DNA from 4 places in the Bradyrhizobium sp. i1.15.2 genome. Region 4 is predicted to be linked to each of the others. Evidence: predicted binding sites of a transcription regulator. Region 4 holds the regulator's gene; each other region holds the start of a gene.
The links. Region 4 encodes LexA, which represses DNA repair genes until DNA is damaged. Its sites were predicted from a motif close to TGTTCNNNNTGTGTTCNG; they were not measured.
Positions count from the first base shown of each region.

Region 1 (4,210 bases), on a different contig from region 4:
AGGATCCTGTATCCTGCAAGGCGGCGTTCAAGGCGGAGACGCTGCGTTGCGCGAGCGGCAAGACCGGCGATCAGTGCCTCACCGACGCACAGATCAAGGCAATCGAGACCCTGCATGCGACCTACAAATTCCCGTTCGCGCTTGCCAATGGCCTCGACGACTATCCGGGCTGGGGCGTGTCGGGCGAGGACACGCCGGCGGTTGGCCCGACCGGCGGCTGGGTCGCGTGGTGGCTCGGCACGGCGCCCCCGGCGCAGCCACCCGCGCCCAATAACGGCATCGCCTGGATCTACGGAGCCGGCGGCATCCAATATGTGTTCGCGCGCGATCCCAAGCTCGACGTGACGACGTATAAGCCGGAACAGCACAAGGCGCGGCTGCTCGAGGTCTCCAGTCTGATGGATTCCACCGACCCCGATCTCAGCCGCTTCCGCGCTCGCGGTGGCCGGCTGATCATGCTCGAACATATGGCGGACTATGCGCAGAGCCCTTATGCCGGCATCCGCTATTTCGAGAACGTCGAACGCAAGCTCGGCAAGGCCGAGACGGCCGAGTTCGCGCGGCTCTACGCCGCGCCCGGCGTCGACCATGTCGGCTCCGGCGCGCCGGCCAATGTCGACATGCTGAGCGCGCTGGTCGACTGGGTCGAAAAGGGCAAGGCGCCCGGCGATTTGGAAGTCGCCGAGCAGAAGGTCGAGGCGCCGTCGTTTGCGACGCTTCGCGCGCTGCCGCTGTGCCGCTGGCCGGCCTGGCCGCACTACAAGAGCGGTCCGGTGACGGAGGCGTCGAGCTTCACCTGCGCGCCGTAACAGGCGCGCCACGTCGGAGGAAGCGTCACCCGGTGGCCATTGCCTGCGCGCCGCCGAGCAGCTGCGCGTTAAGCCGGCCGCCGGAGAACAGCATGTCGTCGAGGGCTTCGTCGATATCGGCGGAGACCACGGTGTTGCCGCCGTCCCGCGCAATGCTTCCTTGCGCCAGCCGCCGCATCAGCTCCTTGATGAAGGCGCAACTCGTGCCGTCGCTACGCCGGGCAGCCTCTGCGATGACCGCCTCGTCGAGCGGCAGTCCCTTGCCGTAGAGCCGGACCAGCTTGCCGCGGCCGGTCTCGTTGGGTAGCGGCACTTCGATGGCTTGGTCGATGCGGCCGGGGCGACCCGCGAGAGCACCTTCGAGGTCCTCCGGCCGGTTGGTGGTCAGGACGAACAGGATGTCGGCATCTTCCTTCAGCCCGTCCATCTCGTTGAGCAGCTTGTTCAGCATGGATTCCTCACACGGCCCCATGTCATCGCGGTCACGGGCGATGAGATCGACATCCTCGATCACCACCATCGACGGCTGGAGCAGCCGTGCCAGGCTCATATAGGCGCCGAGCAGACCGATCTGTTCGGCCGTGATGATCAGCGTCGTATGCCCGGGCAAATGCGTTGCGAGATAGCGGATCGTGTGGGTCTTGCCGGTGCCCGGCGGGCCGTACAGCAAGATGCCTTTGCGGGTCGATTGGCCCAACCGGCGCAATTGGTCTCGGGTGTTGACGAAGGTCAGAACGTTGCGATCGAGCAGCCGCAGGGTCTGCTCCGGCAGGATCACCTCGTCGCGCGACACCTGCGGCAAGCGATGCACCGTGATGCCGCGCGAGCGACCGCGATAGTCGGAGTCCGCATCGAGCGACAGGATCTTGCCGCGATAGGTCCGCGCAGCCTGTACGGCTTCTTCCAATTCACTGAAGCATTGCTGGACCAGAGCCGCGCCTGCGGAACCTGAAGGCACCAGGATCTCGATTCGAATTCGGGCTCGCGACTGTATTCGCGGTGTGCGCAGAGCAAAACCGCATAGCGGAGATGATCCTGCTCACACAGCCATAGTCCGTTATCCAGACACTTGACCGGGCTCTTCTCGCCTACGTCGACGTCGGAATATTGCAGCGGGGCAATCGCGATCGCATAGCGGCCCTCCTTGAGCAGCCGTGGAATCGACAGCGTTTCGTAGCGCTGCTCCTCGTTCAATCCCACCAGCCGGATGGCCTTGCCGAAGAGCCGGTCGACTGCGGCCTGGAGATCGACCCGCATGTGGCCGGGAAATTGGCGGATCGTGGTCACGAGTTTGCTGCGCGCGGTGCTGGCAAGGTGCCAATCGAGAACGTCGCAAGCAAAGTCGAAATCTTCCTCTTGTTCGTTCGAGGGCTCATCCGCCGCACGCATGCAGTCGCTGCACAGCCAGACCGTGCGGTCGCCGATACGCACGTCCATCTGTCCCTCAGGCTTCCCGCAGAGTTCGCAAGGAGTTTTGACCGCCTCAAGCGTGACCTGCAGTCGATGGCCGGCCAGGCCGATGGATTGTTGCGCAGATTTGAAAAGGGCTTCGGCGACGGATTGAGGGTAAGGTCCGCAAACCGCCTTTTCCTTCTGCTCGATCTGGGTGATCAGCGCGGTCGCTTCACGGTCTGATTTGCCGAAGACCTGCCGAAGCAGATCCATCACGAATTGGTCCGGCGTATCATCGTCATTATGAATTACGAGCTGGGTCGGCTGGTTCTCGCCACGCACACTGTTCATCACGAAAGACCTCCGGGACAATCTATGATTGAATAGAACGAACAGGGAACACAAAAAGAAGCGACCGTCAAGCGGGGCGGCGGCGACTAATTGCGATTGGTGGCTGAGGTCCTGGTGCGCCGGTGCGGCCCTGTTCCTCGACGACTGCCGCGGCACATCGACCTAGCCGCCGCTCTTTGACAATCTGAACCGCTTCGACTATCTATTTCGCATGCGAAATAAAGCAGCCGGCGCGGGGCATCATCGGCTGATCTACCTGTTGAGCGTTGCGCAGCGGCGCTTGCAGCGCTGGATGGCGACGCAGCCTTCGACCGAGGTCACGCCGGCGCAGGCAGGACTCCTGTTCATCCTCGGCAAGCGGGACGGCGTCCTGATGGGCGAGGCGGGCACGGCGCTCGATCTGGGGCCGGCCGGCATCTCCGGCCTCGTCGATCGCACGGCGGCTGCAAGATTGATCGAGCGACGGGCCGATCGCGAGGACGGGCGCGCCTGGCGTATCTGGCTGACGCCGAAGGGCCGTGCAGCGCTCGCACAGGCAAAGGCCAACGCGGCACAGGTCAACGCTGCCTTGACGGACGGATTCACCAGTGCGGAGATCGATACCATCGCGCGCTGGCTGACCAGCATTCAGGACAAGTTTCCAAGAGAACTTCCAACAGAGCCTTTGAGAGATCCAGAGGAATAGAGGAGAGACCCATGACCGAGCACGTCCGGATCGAGAACGACGGCGGAATTCTTACGCTCACGCTGGCGCGACCCGACAAGAAGAACGCGCTGACGGATGCGATGTACGGCAAGCTTGCCGATGCCATCGAGTCCGCCGAGTCCGATGCGTTGGCCCGCGTGATCCTGATCCGCGGCGAAGGCGACATGTTCACTGCCGGCAACGACGTCGGCGAATTCGCGGCGGTCGCAGCGGGCAAGTCGGAAGGAAGCCGCAACGTCGTGCGCTTCATCCAGTCGCTGGCGCGCTGCACCCGGCCCTTGGTTGCCGCGGTGCAGGGCCGCGCCGTCGGCGTCGGCGCCACGATGCTGCTGCATTGCGACCTCGTCGTACTCGCCGACAACGCGCAATTGTCGACTCCCTTCGTCAGCCTTGCGCTGGTGCCGGAAGCCGCCTCCAGTCTGCTGATGCCGGCGCGCATCGGCTACGCGCGGGCCTACGAGATGTTCGCGCTGGGCGAGACGGTGCCGGCCAAATCCGCGCTGGAATGGGGGCTCGCCAACCGCGTGGTGCCGCTCGACAAGCTCGATGCCGAGGCGCTCGCGCTGGCGCAGCGTCTTGCCCGTCAGCCGGCCGGCGCGCTCACCGCCACCAAGAAGCTGATGCGCAATGGCGAGGCGCTGGTCGCGCAGATGAATGCCGAAGGCGAGCAGTTCGGACTGCGCCTGCGCACCGCCGAGGCGCGCGAGGCCTTCACGGCGTTCGCGGAACGCCGCCCGCCGGATTTCACCAAGGTTGCGTGATGGCCGGGGCCGGGGCTCCTTGGGCCGGAAACTCACGCCCATTCGATTAAAACCTTAACGGAACATTGGCATGTCGCGGGGCAAGGTGGTGCCCGAAGAATAGGCCCCCGACACCAGGCCCCCGACAACCATGGCAATGTTTAAGAAATCGGTAAGTTCGCTTCTCCTGACCTTGATGGCCCTGCTGGCCG
Region 1 covers NZ_JBEPRQ010000001.1:319,748-323,957, reverse strand. Annotated here, with positions in the region: gene ABIB80_RS01595 (tannase/feruloyl esterase family alpha/beta hydrolase) at 1-809, shown strand, start outside; gene ABIB80_RS01590 (AAA family ATPase) at 835-1,602, opposite strand; gene ABIB80_RS01585 (ATP-dependent Clp protease adaptor ClpS) at 1,584-2,543, opposite strand; gene ABIB80_RS01580 (MarR family winged helix-turn-helix transcriptional regulator) at 2,764-3,237, shown strand; gene ABIB80_RS01575 (enoyl-CoA hydratase) at 3,249-4,019, shown strand; gene ABIB80_RS01570 (methyl-accepting chemotaxis protein) at 4,150-4,210, shown strand, end outside.
Region 1: a site for LexA is predicted at 2,586-2,603, ahead of ABIB80_RS01585 (ATP-dependent Clp protease adaptor ClpS). Genes of this name have one in related genera too.

Region 2 (4,210 bases), on a different contig from region 4:
ATCTGGTGTGCTCGTGCCCGCCGGTGAGCGATTACGCGGAGGCGGCGGAGTAAGACGCTGCGTAGGATGGGTAGAGCGCAGCGAAACCCATCACTGCATTCCGTTCTAAGGATGGAAAGTGCGATGGGTTTCGCTTCGCTCTACCCATCCTACAGCCTACGGCAGACGATTTTATTTATCTAAGGCCCACGGTCCCCAGACCATTCGGCGCTCGATCGCAATCACGAGGTCGGCAAAGCCCGCCCGTTGAATGGCGCCGGCGATGGACGAGTCAGTCGTGATAACGAGCCGTGTCATGCTCGCAGCCTCAAGGTTTCGTCAAACATGGCCGTAACGCCACAGCCGATCATTGGTCAGATGCGTGCCGCCCCACCAGCGGTCGATCGGATTGTGGCGACTGAAATCCTCCTGGTGGGCCAGGACAGCCTCCCCGAACTCCGTCAGTGACAGTCGGCTGCGTACATATGCGGCGTGGCGATCCCTGTGATTCTCGCGATCGATTGTCCGCAGTTCGTCGTCCAATCCGGCCACTGCGGGCCTGGGGCCGAGCGCGAGCCCGTCGAGCAACCGACCCAACTCAGTCTCTCCAAACACGAACGTGCGCCGATGCGAGCGCAGGTGAAACAACGAACCCGTGTTCGCAAACCCTCTGGCAAGCATCTCCAAGAACCGCATCTCGGTCGCACCGAGTCCGGTCGAAGGCGACGGGAGTTCTGCCAAGAGATCGAGCAAGGCCGGGCGCAGCATCAGCAATGCACTGAGATCCTGGTGAAGGAGATCGACGCACGCCTCAGGGGTCATCGCGCGGTAGGCCGACCACGCCAACCGGGCAGTCTCGAATTCCTGGGCCCTAATAGGCACGACATGAATGTGCGGCTCGGATGCAGCGAGATCCTCACCGTGTGCTGTCGTCAGCTCGGATGAGACGAGTCGAAGTCTAAGCTTTGGCACCAGCGAGGAGCAGGAGCTGAGGTGGTCCAGCAGGCAGACGAGCTGCAATTGATCCCGGGGAGCTGGATCGAACCAAAGTTCAACCACGTCATATTGCTCGCAGAAGTCCGCAAGGGACAAGTCTTTGCGGTCCTTGATGCTCTTGGGCCACCGGATGGCCCAATCAGACCAATGATCACCGGGCCCGAGATTCGCCGAACGCGCCGCGAAATAGGCTACGAGCTTCTCGGGCGAGGGCAGAGGTCCCCACTCAAAGTGAAACGAGGATGAGATGACAAGCTCCGCCAACCCCGATCGTGCGAGCTCGCTTCCGGACGAACTGGTCAAGATCAGACGCTTCATCGCGCCCCCCGAGCACGACCAAACCCAAACGAAACAGGCGCCGAAGACGTCGGCAACTCAACGTCCTCAGCGCCCGCTCCTCGCGAAAAACTTTACTGTTGAAGCTTACTCGTCGCCCGGCTCCTCGCCGTCGGCGTCACGCTCGGGGCTGCCGGCGAGAATCTGTTCGGCGATCAGGCCGGAGTTCTGGCGGATCGAGGTCTCGATCTTGGCGGTGATGTCGGGGTTGGCCTTCAGAAACGCCTTCGAATTCTCGCGACCCTGGCCAAGACGCTGGCTGTCATAGGAGAACCATGCGCCGGATTTCTCGACGATGCCGGCCTTGACGCCGAGATCGAGGATCTCGCCCATCTTGGAAACGCCCTCGCCGTACATGATGTCGAACTCGACCTGCTTGAACGGCGGCGCCAGCTTGTTCTTGACGACCTTGACGCGGGTGGTGTTGCCGACCACTTCGTCGCGCTCCTTGATCGCGCCGATGCGGCGGATGTCGAGGCGAACCGAGGCATAGAATTTCAGGGCGTTGCCGCCGGTGGTGGTTTCCGGCGAGCCGTACATCACACCGATCTTCATGCGGATCTGGTTGATGAAGATCACCATGGTATTGGACTTGTTGATGGACGCCGTCAGCTTGCGCAGCGCCTGGCTCATCAGACGAGCCTGCAGACCCGGCAGAGCATCGCCCATCTCGCCCTCGAGCTCGGCCTTCGGCACCAGGGCCGCGACCGAATCGATCACCAGCACGTCGACCGCGCCGGAGCGCACCAGCGTGTCGCAGATTTCCAGCGCCTGCTCGCCGGTGTCCGGCTGCGAGATCAGGAGCTCGTCGATATTGACACCCAGCTTGCGCGCATAGACCGGGTCGAGCGCGTGCTCGGCGTCGATGAAGGCGCAGATGCCGCCCTTCTTCTGCCCTTCCGCCACCGTGTGCAGCGCCAGCGTGGTCTTGCCCGAGGATTCCGGCCCGTAGATCTCCACGACGCGCCCCTTCGGCAGGCCCCCGATCCCGAGCGCGATATCGAGCCCCAACGAGCCCGAAGAGACCGCCTCGACATCCATCGAGCGGTCGTTCTTGCCGAGCTTCATCACCGAGCCCTTGCCGAACTGCCGCTCGATCTGGGAGAGCGCGGCGGCCAGAGCTTTACTCTTGTCCATGGAAGATCCTTCGACGATACGCAGGGCAGTGGTGGACATTGGGTCGTGCTCCTTATGGCGAGGATTCGCTAGAGGGACAAACGGCTGGCGGGGCGGCGCGGCGATAAAATCAATGTACTCTATTTGTTCTAGGTTCGCAATATGTTCTTTTGCGGATTTTGGTGCTGGCCTGACGCGCATCAAAGACGGATGCCCTGCGCGCCGTCAGAATTCCGTAATCCTGCGGCACCGAACCTTTTCGCGGTCTGCGGCCTTCTCTGGGATGGGACTCTTGCATGGGAGTCTTGCATCGGACTCTTGGACGGGACCGCAACTCTGGGGACCTCAGTCATGACGAATAACACGCATCACGATACGAACCGGCGCAATCCGCTGCTGGAGGCGGCGCGGGAGGAGATGATCAAGTTCGAGCGCAAGGAGAATGAGTTCCGCAAGAAGGATCGCGAAGAGCGTGCCGCCGAGCTCCATTTGCCGCTGGACGCGATCAAGGTTCATTAGGCCGCGAGGACGAGCGCTTAGGAGCTGACCGAGACCCGCTTGCCGACTCGGCAGGCGTCGGTGTTTGCCAGCGGCAACGCGCTGGCGACGATCCCGGAGCAGCGCCCTTTGATCTCAGGGAATCGGCACGGGAATCGGGATTCGGACGGCCATGGAGGCGAGTCCGTGCCCATATGGTATCTAAATACTACCAGTAAGCCATTGATGGCACGACGGAATTTGTGGGCGGGCTACTGTGCATGGGGTTGTTTTCGCGTTTTTGAAAGGCGCGCATGGGCCTTTCCACCCCGGAGCCGTCTCCCGGCACCCAACCCCGCCTACAGCAGAACCAGCAATCCGATGCCGATCACCAGCACTACGAAGCCAGCCGCCGTCGCGGCGGCGAATGACCGCTCTACGTTGTCCATGATGCCACCCCGTTGCCGGTGCGCCACGTTTCCCCCATGGCAGCACCGTCGCTGCGAAATCTCGCCTGCGGTTGTGTCCTGAGTTGTGCGAACGGATGTCGAAATTGGGACCGGTGCGGGGCCAGTCTGCGGCCCCCGAGCTCCGGCTTTCGCTGTCATCGCCGGGCCTTGTCAGGCTGTCGTAAGCTGAGCCGGCTAGAGTCGCCTGGCTATGGTGTTGCAGCCCAGCACCTCAGCCTCCAATAACCTTCTCCCCGCTTGGCTCTTCCAAGCGGGGTTTTTTCATGCTGATTTTCATGCCGGCCGGCCGGTTTGCGAGCCGCCCTCCTCCTGCGTCAGGCGCAGCGAGAAGGCGCGGATCGCCGGCGCTGCGAGCAGCACGATCGGCAGCATCGCCGCCCATGCGATCAGCCACGACACCAGCCAGTGCGCCAGGAAGTCCAGCGCGTTCCCTGCGGGAAGGCTGGCGATGCCCGCGGCGATCAGCGAGGTCAGTCCGGACTGGATGATTCCGAACACGAAATGAGAATAGCGGCGGGGAATGCCCGGCATGACGCGCCCATGTTGCTGACCGTCATCGGGCCAAGCAAGGCACATGCCGCCGCGTTCGGGAAGGCGCCCTGACCCATCCCAGGAACTCTGTTCTTGGCCGGAGAACCACGGAGAGGCCTCGCGCCGCCGCTGGGCGGCAGCGCGTGCGTTTGCGGGATAGCCATGCGCTATCCGGGGCTTACCGACAGATTTGGCTTTCCCTGGAATATTATGCCGCCCGGCATGTTCTCAGGGTTGGGAGTGAATCGTGGGAGAAGGCCATGAATCACAGGGGCATCGAGTTCACCGTCGCCAAGACGGCACTT
Region 2 covers NZ_JBEPRQ010000008.1:171,495-175,704, reverse strand. Annotated here, with positions in the region: gene gcvP (aminomethyl-transferring glycine dehydrogenase) at 1-53, shown strand, start outside; gene ABIB80_RS17410 (hypothetical protein) at 319-1,293, opposite strand; gene recA (recombinase RecA) at 1,399-2,487, opposite strand; gene ABIB80_RS17400 (hypothetical protein) at 2,779-2,946, shown strand; gene ABIB80_RS17395 (DUF2798 domain-containing protein) at 3,648-3,905, opposite strand; gene ABIB80_RS17390 (hypothetical protein) at 4,166-4,210, shown strand, end outside.
Region 2: a site for LexA is predicted at 2,562-2,579, ahead of recA (recombinase RecA). Genes of this name have one in related genera too.

Region 3 (4,210 bases), on a different contig from region 4:
CGCTTGACGTAGCCGGCGTGCGAGACGGTGACGACCATGTCCTCGCGCTGGATCAGGTCCTCGTCCTCGACCTCGCCTTCCTGCTCGATGATGACGGTGCGGCGCGGGGTCGCGAACTCGGCCTTCACCTCGGCGAGCTCGGACTTGATGATTTCAAGCACGCGGTCGCGCGAGCGCAGGATGTCGAGATAGTCGGCGATTTCGCCGGCGAGCTTGTCGAGTTCCTCGCGGATTTCGTCACGGCCGAGTGCGGTGAGGCGTTGCAGGCGCAAATCGAGAATGGCCCTCGCCTGCTCCATCGACAGCCGGATCGTACCGTTCTCGCTGATGCGGTGGCGCGGATCGTCGATCAGCGTCAGCATGTCCTCGACGTCCCGGGCCGGCCAGTCGCGCGACATCAGGGTGTCGCGGGCGGTGGTCGGGTCGGGCGAGGTCCGGATGACGCGGATCATCTCGTCGATATTGGCGACCGCGATCGCCAGACCGACCAGGATATGGGCGCGATCACGGGCCTTGGCGAGCAGGAACTTGGTGCGCCGCGTGACGACGCGCTCGCGGAAGTCGACGAAGATCGCCAGCAGGTCCTTCAGATGCATGATCCGCGGACGGCCGCTGTCGAGCGCCACCATGTTGACGCCGAAGCTCGTCTGCAGCGGCGTGAACCTGTAGAGCTGATTCAGCACCACATCCGGCACGGCGTCGCGCTTCAGTTCGATGACGACGCGGTAGCCGTCGCGATCCGATTCGTCGCGCAGGTCGCCGATGCCTTCGATCTTCTTTTCCTTGACCAGCTCGGCGATGCGCTCGACCATCGTCGCCTTGTTCACCTGGTAGGGAATTTCGCTGATGATGATCGCCTCGCGCTCCTTGCGGATGGTCTCGATCGCGACCTTGCCGCGCATCATGACCGAGCCGCGCCCGAGGTGATAGGCGGCGCGGATGCCCTGCCGTCCGAGGATGACGCCGCCGGTCGGGAAATCCGGTCCCGGCACGATGTTGATGAGCTCGTCGATGGTGAGCGCGGGGTTGTCGATCAGCGCGACGCAGGCGTCGATGACTTCGCCGAGATTGTGCGGCGGGATGTTGGTCGCCATGCCGACTGCGATGCCGCCGGCGCCGTTGACGAGCAGGTTCGGGAACTTGGCCGGCAAGACCGACGGTTCGGTCTCGTTGTTGTCGTAGTTCGGCTGGAAGTCGACCGTGTCCTTGTCGATGTCGGCCAGCAGAGCCAGCGCCACCTTCGTCAATCGGGCTTCAGTATAACGATAGGCAGCCGGAGGATCGCCGTCGACCGAGCCGAAATTGCCCTGACCGTCGATCAGCGGCACGCGCATGGAGAAGTCCTGCGCCATCCGGACCATGGCGTCGTAGATCGACTGGTCGCCATGCGGATGATATTTACCGATGACGTCACCGACCACGCGGGCGGACTTGACGTACTTCTTGTCCGGCGTGTGCCCCTGCTCGTTCATCGAGTACAGGATGCGCCGATGCACCGGCTTCAGGCCGTCGCGGGCGTCAGGCAGCGCACGCGCCACAATCACGCTCATGGCGTAGTCGAGATAGGACTTCTTCATCTCCTCGAAGATGGAGACGGGGCGAATATCCGAGGGTTGCGCCGGCTGGTCGCCGGGCTTGTCGTCGTCGTCAGCCAAGGGGAAATCCGATGAGGTTTTATCTGGGAATCATATAGCGCATCGAGCCTCTGATAACCACCCTCGCGGGGATCTGGGAAGCGCTTTTTCCGCCTATTTTTCCAACAACTTAAGCCCTTGCGAGCGGTGCCTCGGGCAGCCCCCGCATCGGCCTTGCAAAATCGCCGGTAACACGTGGAAAACCGACCGGCGAGCTTGCCCCGTCAGCGCGTTTGCCAAGCCGCAATCCGAGCTCACCCCAAACATGAAGCGGGCCCGGAAATCCCGAGCCCGTCCTGCCGATTAGTGGGATTTTTTGACACGAGATGAGAAGCGCCGCCCACGCGGCCGGCGCCTCCGCATCGATATGCCTCGTTCTCAGAACGGAATCGCTCAGAACGGGATGTCGTCGTCCATGTCGCTGTTGCGGCCACCGCCGCCGGCGGCAACGGGTCGCCGCGGCGCGCTGCTGACCGGACCGGAGGAGCCGAAATCGCCGCCCGGCTCGTCGCCGAAGCTGCCGCCTCCCCCGCCGCCACTACGGCCGTCCAGCATCGTCAGGGTGGAGTTGAAGCCCTGCAGCACGACTTCGGTCGAGTACTTTTCAACACCGCTCTGGTCGGTCCATTTGCGGGTCTGGAGCGCACCCTCGACGTAAATCTTGGCGCCCTTCTTCAGATACTGTTCGGCGACCTTGCAGAGCCCTTCATTGAAGATCACGACGCGGTGCCACTCGGTCTTTTCCTTGCGCTCGCCGGTCGCCTTGTCGCGCCAGGTCTCCGAGGTGGCGACGCTCAGATTGGCGATCGGCCGCCCGTCCTGGGTGCGGCGGATTTCAGGATCCTTGCCGAGATTTCCAACCAGAATGACCTTGTTGACGCTTCCCGCCATCTCCGCTCTCCGCTCCGAATGCCACTGAATTCAAGAAGGCCGGTCCGCTCCCCGCGCTCCACCGTGCCTGTTGAGGCGACCCTATACGCTCGCCGAACGCTTGCGGACGACGATCAGTCCGTCGCCCCTCCGGTTATCCCCACATATAGCATCGACCTCCGGCATGTTCCAGATTTGTTCTTGGCGAACTTCCGCATCGAATATGTGGCGTCGATCGGCCAATGTACTGCGGGAAGGCACGCGTCGATTGGAACCTTTGTAGGTTCCCAAAAGCGAAGGAAAGAACTTAACATTCAGCAAGTTGTGGGTCCTCGCACGGCCCCGTTCTTGTTGCATTTCGGAGACGGACTTTGCCGCTCCGCAGAGCTACGGTTTCCTCGGACTTAAATCATATGGGCCCTCGTGCCTGATCAACCGCTTCGGGGAAGAAAGAAGCGGACGAACCTGGGGAGACTGGCAATGAATAAGCTTCTTATTGGTGCAATCAGTGCAGTGGCGATGGGCCTGTCGGCTCCCGCGAGCGCGGCGGATCTTGCCGCGCGTCCCTACACCAAGGCTCCGGCGCCGGCGATTGCCACCATCTACGATTGGAGCGGCTTCTACATCGGCATCAACGGCGGCGGTGGCTCGAGCCACACGTGCTGGGACTTCGTCACGCCCGCGACCGGCGTTTTGGTCGGGGAAGGCTGCCATAACGCGGTCGGCGGCACGGTCGGTGGCCAGATCGGCTATCGCTGGCAGTCCACCAATTGGGTGTTCGGCCTCGAAGGCCAAGGCAACTGGGCCGACTTCCGGGGCGACAACGTGAGCACACTTTTCCCCGGCACCGCCCTGGTCACGGGTGATCGCAACCGTTCCCGCATCGACTCTTTCGGGCTCATCACCGGTCAGATCGGTTACGCCTGGAACAACGTGCTGCTTTACGTGAAGGGCGGCGCCGCCGTCGTCGGCGACAAATACGACATCTACGCTGCGGCGGGCACGCCCGGCGCGGGCGCGCTGCTGGCCTCGGCGCGGGAGACTCGCTGGGGTGGCACGGTCGGGGCCGGTCTGGAGTTCGGCTTCGCTCCCAACTGGTCGCTGGGCTTTGAATACGACCACATCTTCCTTGGCGATCGCACGATCGGCTTCACAACGCCCGCGGGTGCGGTTTTCGGCAGCGACCGGATTCGCCAGGACGTCGACATGGGCCTCGTCCGCTTGAACTATCGCTGGGGCGGTCCGGTCATCGCAAAGTACTGATCGCGCTGGAATAGAGCACTTCGAAGGCCGGCCTCGTGCCGGCCTTTTGCTGTGCGGTTCTGCGATATCAATAGGTCAATAGCCGTTCCGTTTTCCGATCGCTGTTGCTTTTCAGTGACACAACTTGCGGCTTCACCGGTGTATGGACGATATCAGTTGGACCACGGCGTCCGATGCTCTTCCGGAACAGGGAGGGACAACAGAAACTGGGACTGGGATTACTGAAGATGAAAAAGATTTGGTTGGCTTCGGCCTGTTTGTTCGCACTCGCTGCCCCGGCTTCGGCCGCTGATCTGGCGGCGCGCCCCTACACCAAGGCTCCGGTGGCCATGGCTTCGGTCTACAACTGGACCGGCTTCTACCTCGGTATCGTCGGTGGCGGCGCCTGGGAAAATTCCTCGACCGACCCGAAGATGAAGGGCGGCTTCGTCGGCGGTACTGCC
Region 3 covers NZ_JBEPRQ010000020.1:45,394-49,603, forward strand. Annotated here, with positions in the region: gene gyrA (DNA gyrase subunit A) at 1-1,655, opposite strand, end outside; gene ABIB80_RS28070 (single-stranded DNA-binding protein) at 2,028-2,525, opposite strand; gene ABIB80_RS28075 (outer membrane protein) at 2,985-3,767, shown strand; gene ABIB80_RS28080 (outer membrane protein) at 3,995-4,210, shown strand, end outside.
Region 3: a site for LexA is predicted at 2,690-2,707, ahead of ABIB80_RS28070 (single-stranded DNA-binding protein). Genes of this name have one in related genera too.

Region 4 (4,210 bases):
GCGGAGGCCTTCGACCACGTCGTTGCGGCGATCGGCGTGCCCGCCGGGCGCATCGTGTTCTTCGATGATCTTGCCGAAAACATCGAGGGAGCGCGGGCGCGCGGCTTGACGGCGGTGCATGTGACCTCGCCGCGTGACGTCGGGAACGCATTGAAGGCATTGGGCATTTGACGAGGAGTCGGTGTCGCGAAACCCACGGCGGCACCGCCCGCCGGGACCAATTTTGAGAAATTGAGGAACCCGATCACTTTGTGCATTTTTGTACAGAGTTCCGGGAACGGAATACCGCCTTCCGGACTCTTAGAGTCCGTTGGGACTTCTACGGACGGATGCATCATCGTGCTGGGCAAAACCTACCTCACCAAGCAGGCCTCTCTTCTTCTTGAATTCGCCAGGACAACTTCAGATTCGGACCTTTCCGCCAAGCTTGTGAGCAAGGCCGCCGACCTGAAATCCCAGGCCGATCCGCTGCCCGACAAAGACCAGGGAGCCAAGGCGCCCGACGTAACTCCCGGGCAGGCAGGGAGCTGATCGATGCAGCCCGGGGCGCTCGTCGTTCTCGCCTTGCCGTGATTTTCCTTGCCGTGATTTTCGTCGCTTCCATGGCCGCTCTCCTGCCGATTTGTCAGGTTCTTCGCATCATGCCGCGACGCGCTTGATCCTGCCTTCCGGAACAATGTGAAGCGGCGGGATGACTGTGCCCGCTCAGCGGTTTTTGCCTCTGCGCCCGCGCTCGGCTAGAAGACGTGCGGAACATTCGCCCGAACGTGCCGAGCAGGAGTTTTCGCCGTGGCCTTGATGCCGGTTTCCGACGCGCTTGCCGCGGTGCTGGCGGGTGCAGAGCCGCTGCCGGAAGAAATGATTTCCCTCGACGAGGCCCATCATCGCGTGCTCGCGCGTGACCTCGCGGCGCGGCGCACGCAGCCGCCGCAGGCGATGTCGGCGATGGACGGCTACGCGGTGCGCGCGGCCGATGCCGCGACGATCGATTCGGAGCTCACCGTGGTCGGCGAAGTCGCGGCGGGCCGACCGTTCGCCGGGACGATCGGCGCCGGCGAGGCCGTACGGATCTTCACCGGCGGCGTCGTTCCCGGTGGCGCGGACGCCGTCGTGATCCAGGAGGACACGGTCGCAGCCGGCAAGCGGATCATGATCAAGGAAGCCGCGATCGCCGGTCGGCACATCCGCCCCGCCGGCGTCGATTTCCGCGAGGGTGACGTGCTCCTGCGCAAGGGAAGCCGTGTCACCGAGCGCGACCTCGCGCTCGCTGCCGGGATGAATCATCCGCACCTTGTCGTTTTCAGGCGTCCAAAGGTCGCGATTCTCGCCACCGGCGACGAGCTGGTGATGCCAGGCACCACGCCAGGCCACGGCCAGATCGTCTATTCCAACGGCTACGCCCTGCACGCGCTCGCCCGCAGCGAAGGCGCCGAGACGATCGACCTCGGTATTGCCGCCGACACGCTGGAGGCGACCACCGCCGGCATCCGCCGCGCCCGCGAGAGCGGCGCCGACATCCTGATCACGACCGGCGGCGCATCGGTCGGCGACCACGATCTGGTCCAGCAGGCACTGCGGGACGAAGGCATCGCGATGGCGTTCTGGAAGATCGCGATGCGGCCAGGCAAGCCGATGATGCACGGGCGACTCGGCGCAATGGGTGTGATCGGCCTGCCGGGCAATCCCGTGTCGTCCTACGTGTGCGCTTTCCTGTTCATGGTGCCGCTGATTCGCGCCCTGTCGGGCCGTTCAGTGATTCACCATCGCCGCGAACGCGCCGTGCTCGGCCGCGGCGTCGGCGCCAACGACCAGCGCGAGGACTATCTGCGCGCGCATCTGGAGGAGCGTGACGATGGCACACGCGTCGTTCTTCCCGTCAATCATCAGGACTCTTCGCTGCTTGCGAATCTCGCTGCAGCACAGGTACTTCTCGTGCGCGCACCATTCGCGCCGAAGGCCGAAGCCGGCACGGCTTGCGAAGTGTTGCGGCTCCCCGTCTGAGCACCCCGCAACGCGCGTTCCGCGAACTTTGCTCTGTTCACGGTAAATTAAGCAGTTGCGGAACATGTATCGAACATATAGTGTCCGTTCATGATTTGTTTCGAGCATGTAGCGGCTTATTGCCGAATTCTGCGTCTCGGAATCGGACGACATCAACCGGGGGACTTTGGTCGAGATGTTAACGCGCAAACAATACGAGCTTCTGCGGTTCATCAGTGAACGTCTGAAGGAAAGCGGCGTGCCGCCCTCCTTCGACGAGATGAAGGATGCGCTCGATCTGCGCTCGAAGTCGGGCATCCATCGCCTGATCACGGCGCTCGAGGAGCGTGGCTTCATCCGACGCCTGCCCAACCGCGCCCGTGCGATTGAAGTCATCAAGCTGCCGGAGCTCCAGGCAGCCGCCGGCAGCCGCCGCGGCTTCACCCCCAGCGTCATCGAGGGCAATCTCGGCAAGGTGCGTGCGGGCTCCAGCCTGCCCGCGGACGAGGGCGAACGCCCCGTGGCGGTACCGGTGATGGGCCGCATCGCGGCCGGCACGCCGATCGAGGCGTTGCAGACACGCAGCCACACCATCAGCGTACCGCCCGACATGCTCGGCTCGGGCGAACATTACGCGCTGGAAGTGCGCGGTGATTCCATGGTTGATGCCGGCATCCTTGACGGCGACATGGCGCTGATTCAGCGCAACGAGAGCGCCGATACCGGCGACATCGTGGTGGCGCTGATCGACGACGAGGAAGCGACGCTGAAGCGCTTCCGCCGTCGCGGCGCCTCGATCGCGCTCGAGCCCGCCAACGCTGCCTATGAGGTCCGCATCCTGCCGCCCAATCGGGTGAAGATTCAGGGCAAGCTGATCGGGCTTTACCGGAAGTACTGATACCGGACGTACTTGATACCTGGAGAAGTTGGCGCCTCGCGCGCTTCCGATCGGCATCGCCGGTCAGAGATTGGAGCGGATCATCGTCCGCTCCGGCTGGATAGTCTTTCTGGTTCTGCACAGACTATCCGGCCCCTGCTCCGGCGCTGGCTACTCGCGACGCCCAAGAAGCAGCACCGAAACAGCACCGCTTCGCGGCTCGAGTGTGCGAGGAAACAGCGAGCAGCGATCGAGGTCGTTGCACCAGCCGGCAATATTCGCGCATGCGCCTCCCGAATGCATCGCAACTCTCTTTGTTCCTATTGAATTCGGGAAAGATAATGTGATCGCGGCTTGCGGAAACCAGCCGCAGATTTGCCCACAACCGAGCAGAGCTTTCGTGCTTCAACTCTGATAGAGGCCTGCGCCTCGATAAGAGACGTGGGTTGCTATCCCAGCATGAGGAGCACCCGATGTGTGACTACAGCCTGCATGCCGTCGCGTCGCGCCCCGCCGAAGTCGGCGAGACGATCGTCACGACAAATTTCCGCGGCACCTCGACGCGCGGCTTCGCCTCCGCAGCCGATCCGTCTGTTGCCGTCTGCCTGCTGCCGGGAACGGAGCTCGCCTTCGCAGACGACGTCCGCTACGACAATCGCTGGATCTGGACGCGGACCATCAATTCCCGCGTGGGCAAGTTCGGCAAGATCGATCCGCACGTTCCCGACCGCCATCATGACGCGATCGAATTCCCCGACGGCAAATTTGTGCTGGTGACGCAGCTCGTCGAAGGCCAGCGCGCGACCGTGCTGCAACTGCCTGTGACCCAGTCGGTCATCGAGCGCGAGCACAAGGCGCAGATCATCGCCGACAGGCAGCCGACCGTCACGCACCTGCCGATCGGCTGAAACAGCCGCCCTCCGGCTACGAGGTCGGAGGTCAGGATTGAATTGCCATCGCCGGCCGTGGCCGGCGAGATGGTGTGGTTTGCGCCAGCGAATCCGAGCGGACGCACCGACCCGCTGCGTTGCTCCGCACCATCAGATCAATCGTCGGCCTGCAAGTCGGTCTCCGCCGGCGTTGCGTCCTTGATGCGGGGCGCGGTCGCCTTCGGCGCAAGGCTGCCGTCGAAATCACCCTCGCCGGCGCCGACCGGCAACCAGGGGCGGCTCGTGCCTCTCGCCCTCACCGCCTGAACCACAAATCCGTCACCACGCTGCGTCAGCGCCAGTGCGCTCTGGCTGGCGAGCCGCTGCCGATCGACCACCATCGCCGCGCAATCGGGCGGCGCGGGACGCGTCGTCACCACCAGCGCGGCCCGACTGCAATCGTCGGCGAGAGCGTCGACCCGCA
Region 4 covers NZ_JBEPRQ010000017.1:24,802-29,011, forward strand. Annotated here, with positions in the region: gene ABIB80_RS25900 (HAD family hydrolase) at 1-171, shown strand, start outside; gene ABIB80_RS25905 (hypothetical protein) at 340-531, shown strand; gene ABIB80_RS25910 (molybdopterin molybdotransferase MoeA) at 790-2,001, shown strand; gene lexA (transcriptional repressor LexA) at 2,177-2,878, shown strand; gene ABIB80_RS25920 (hypothetical protein) at 3,331-3,765, shown strand; partial or broken gene ABIB80_RS25925 (ComEC/Rec2 family competence protein) at 3,903-4,210, opposite strand, start outside.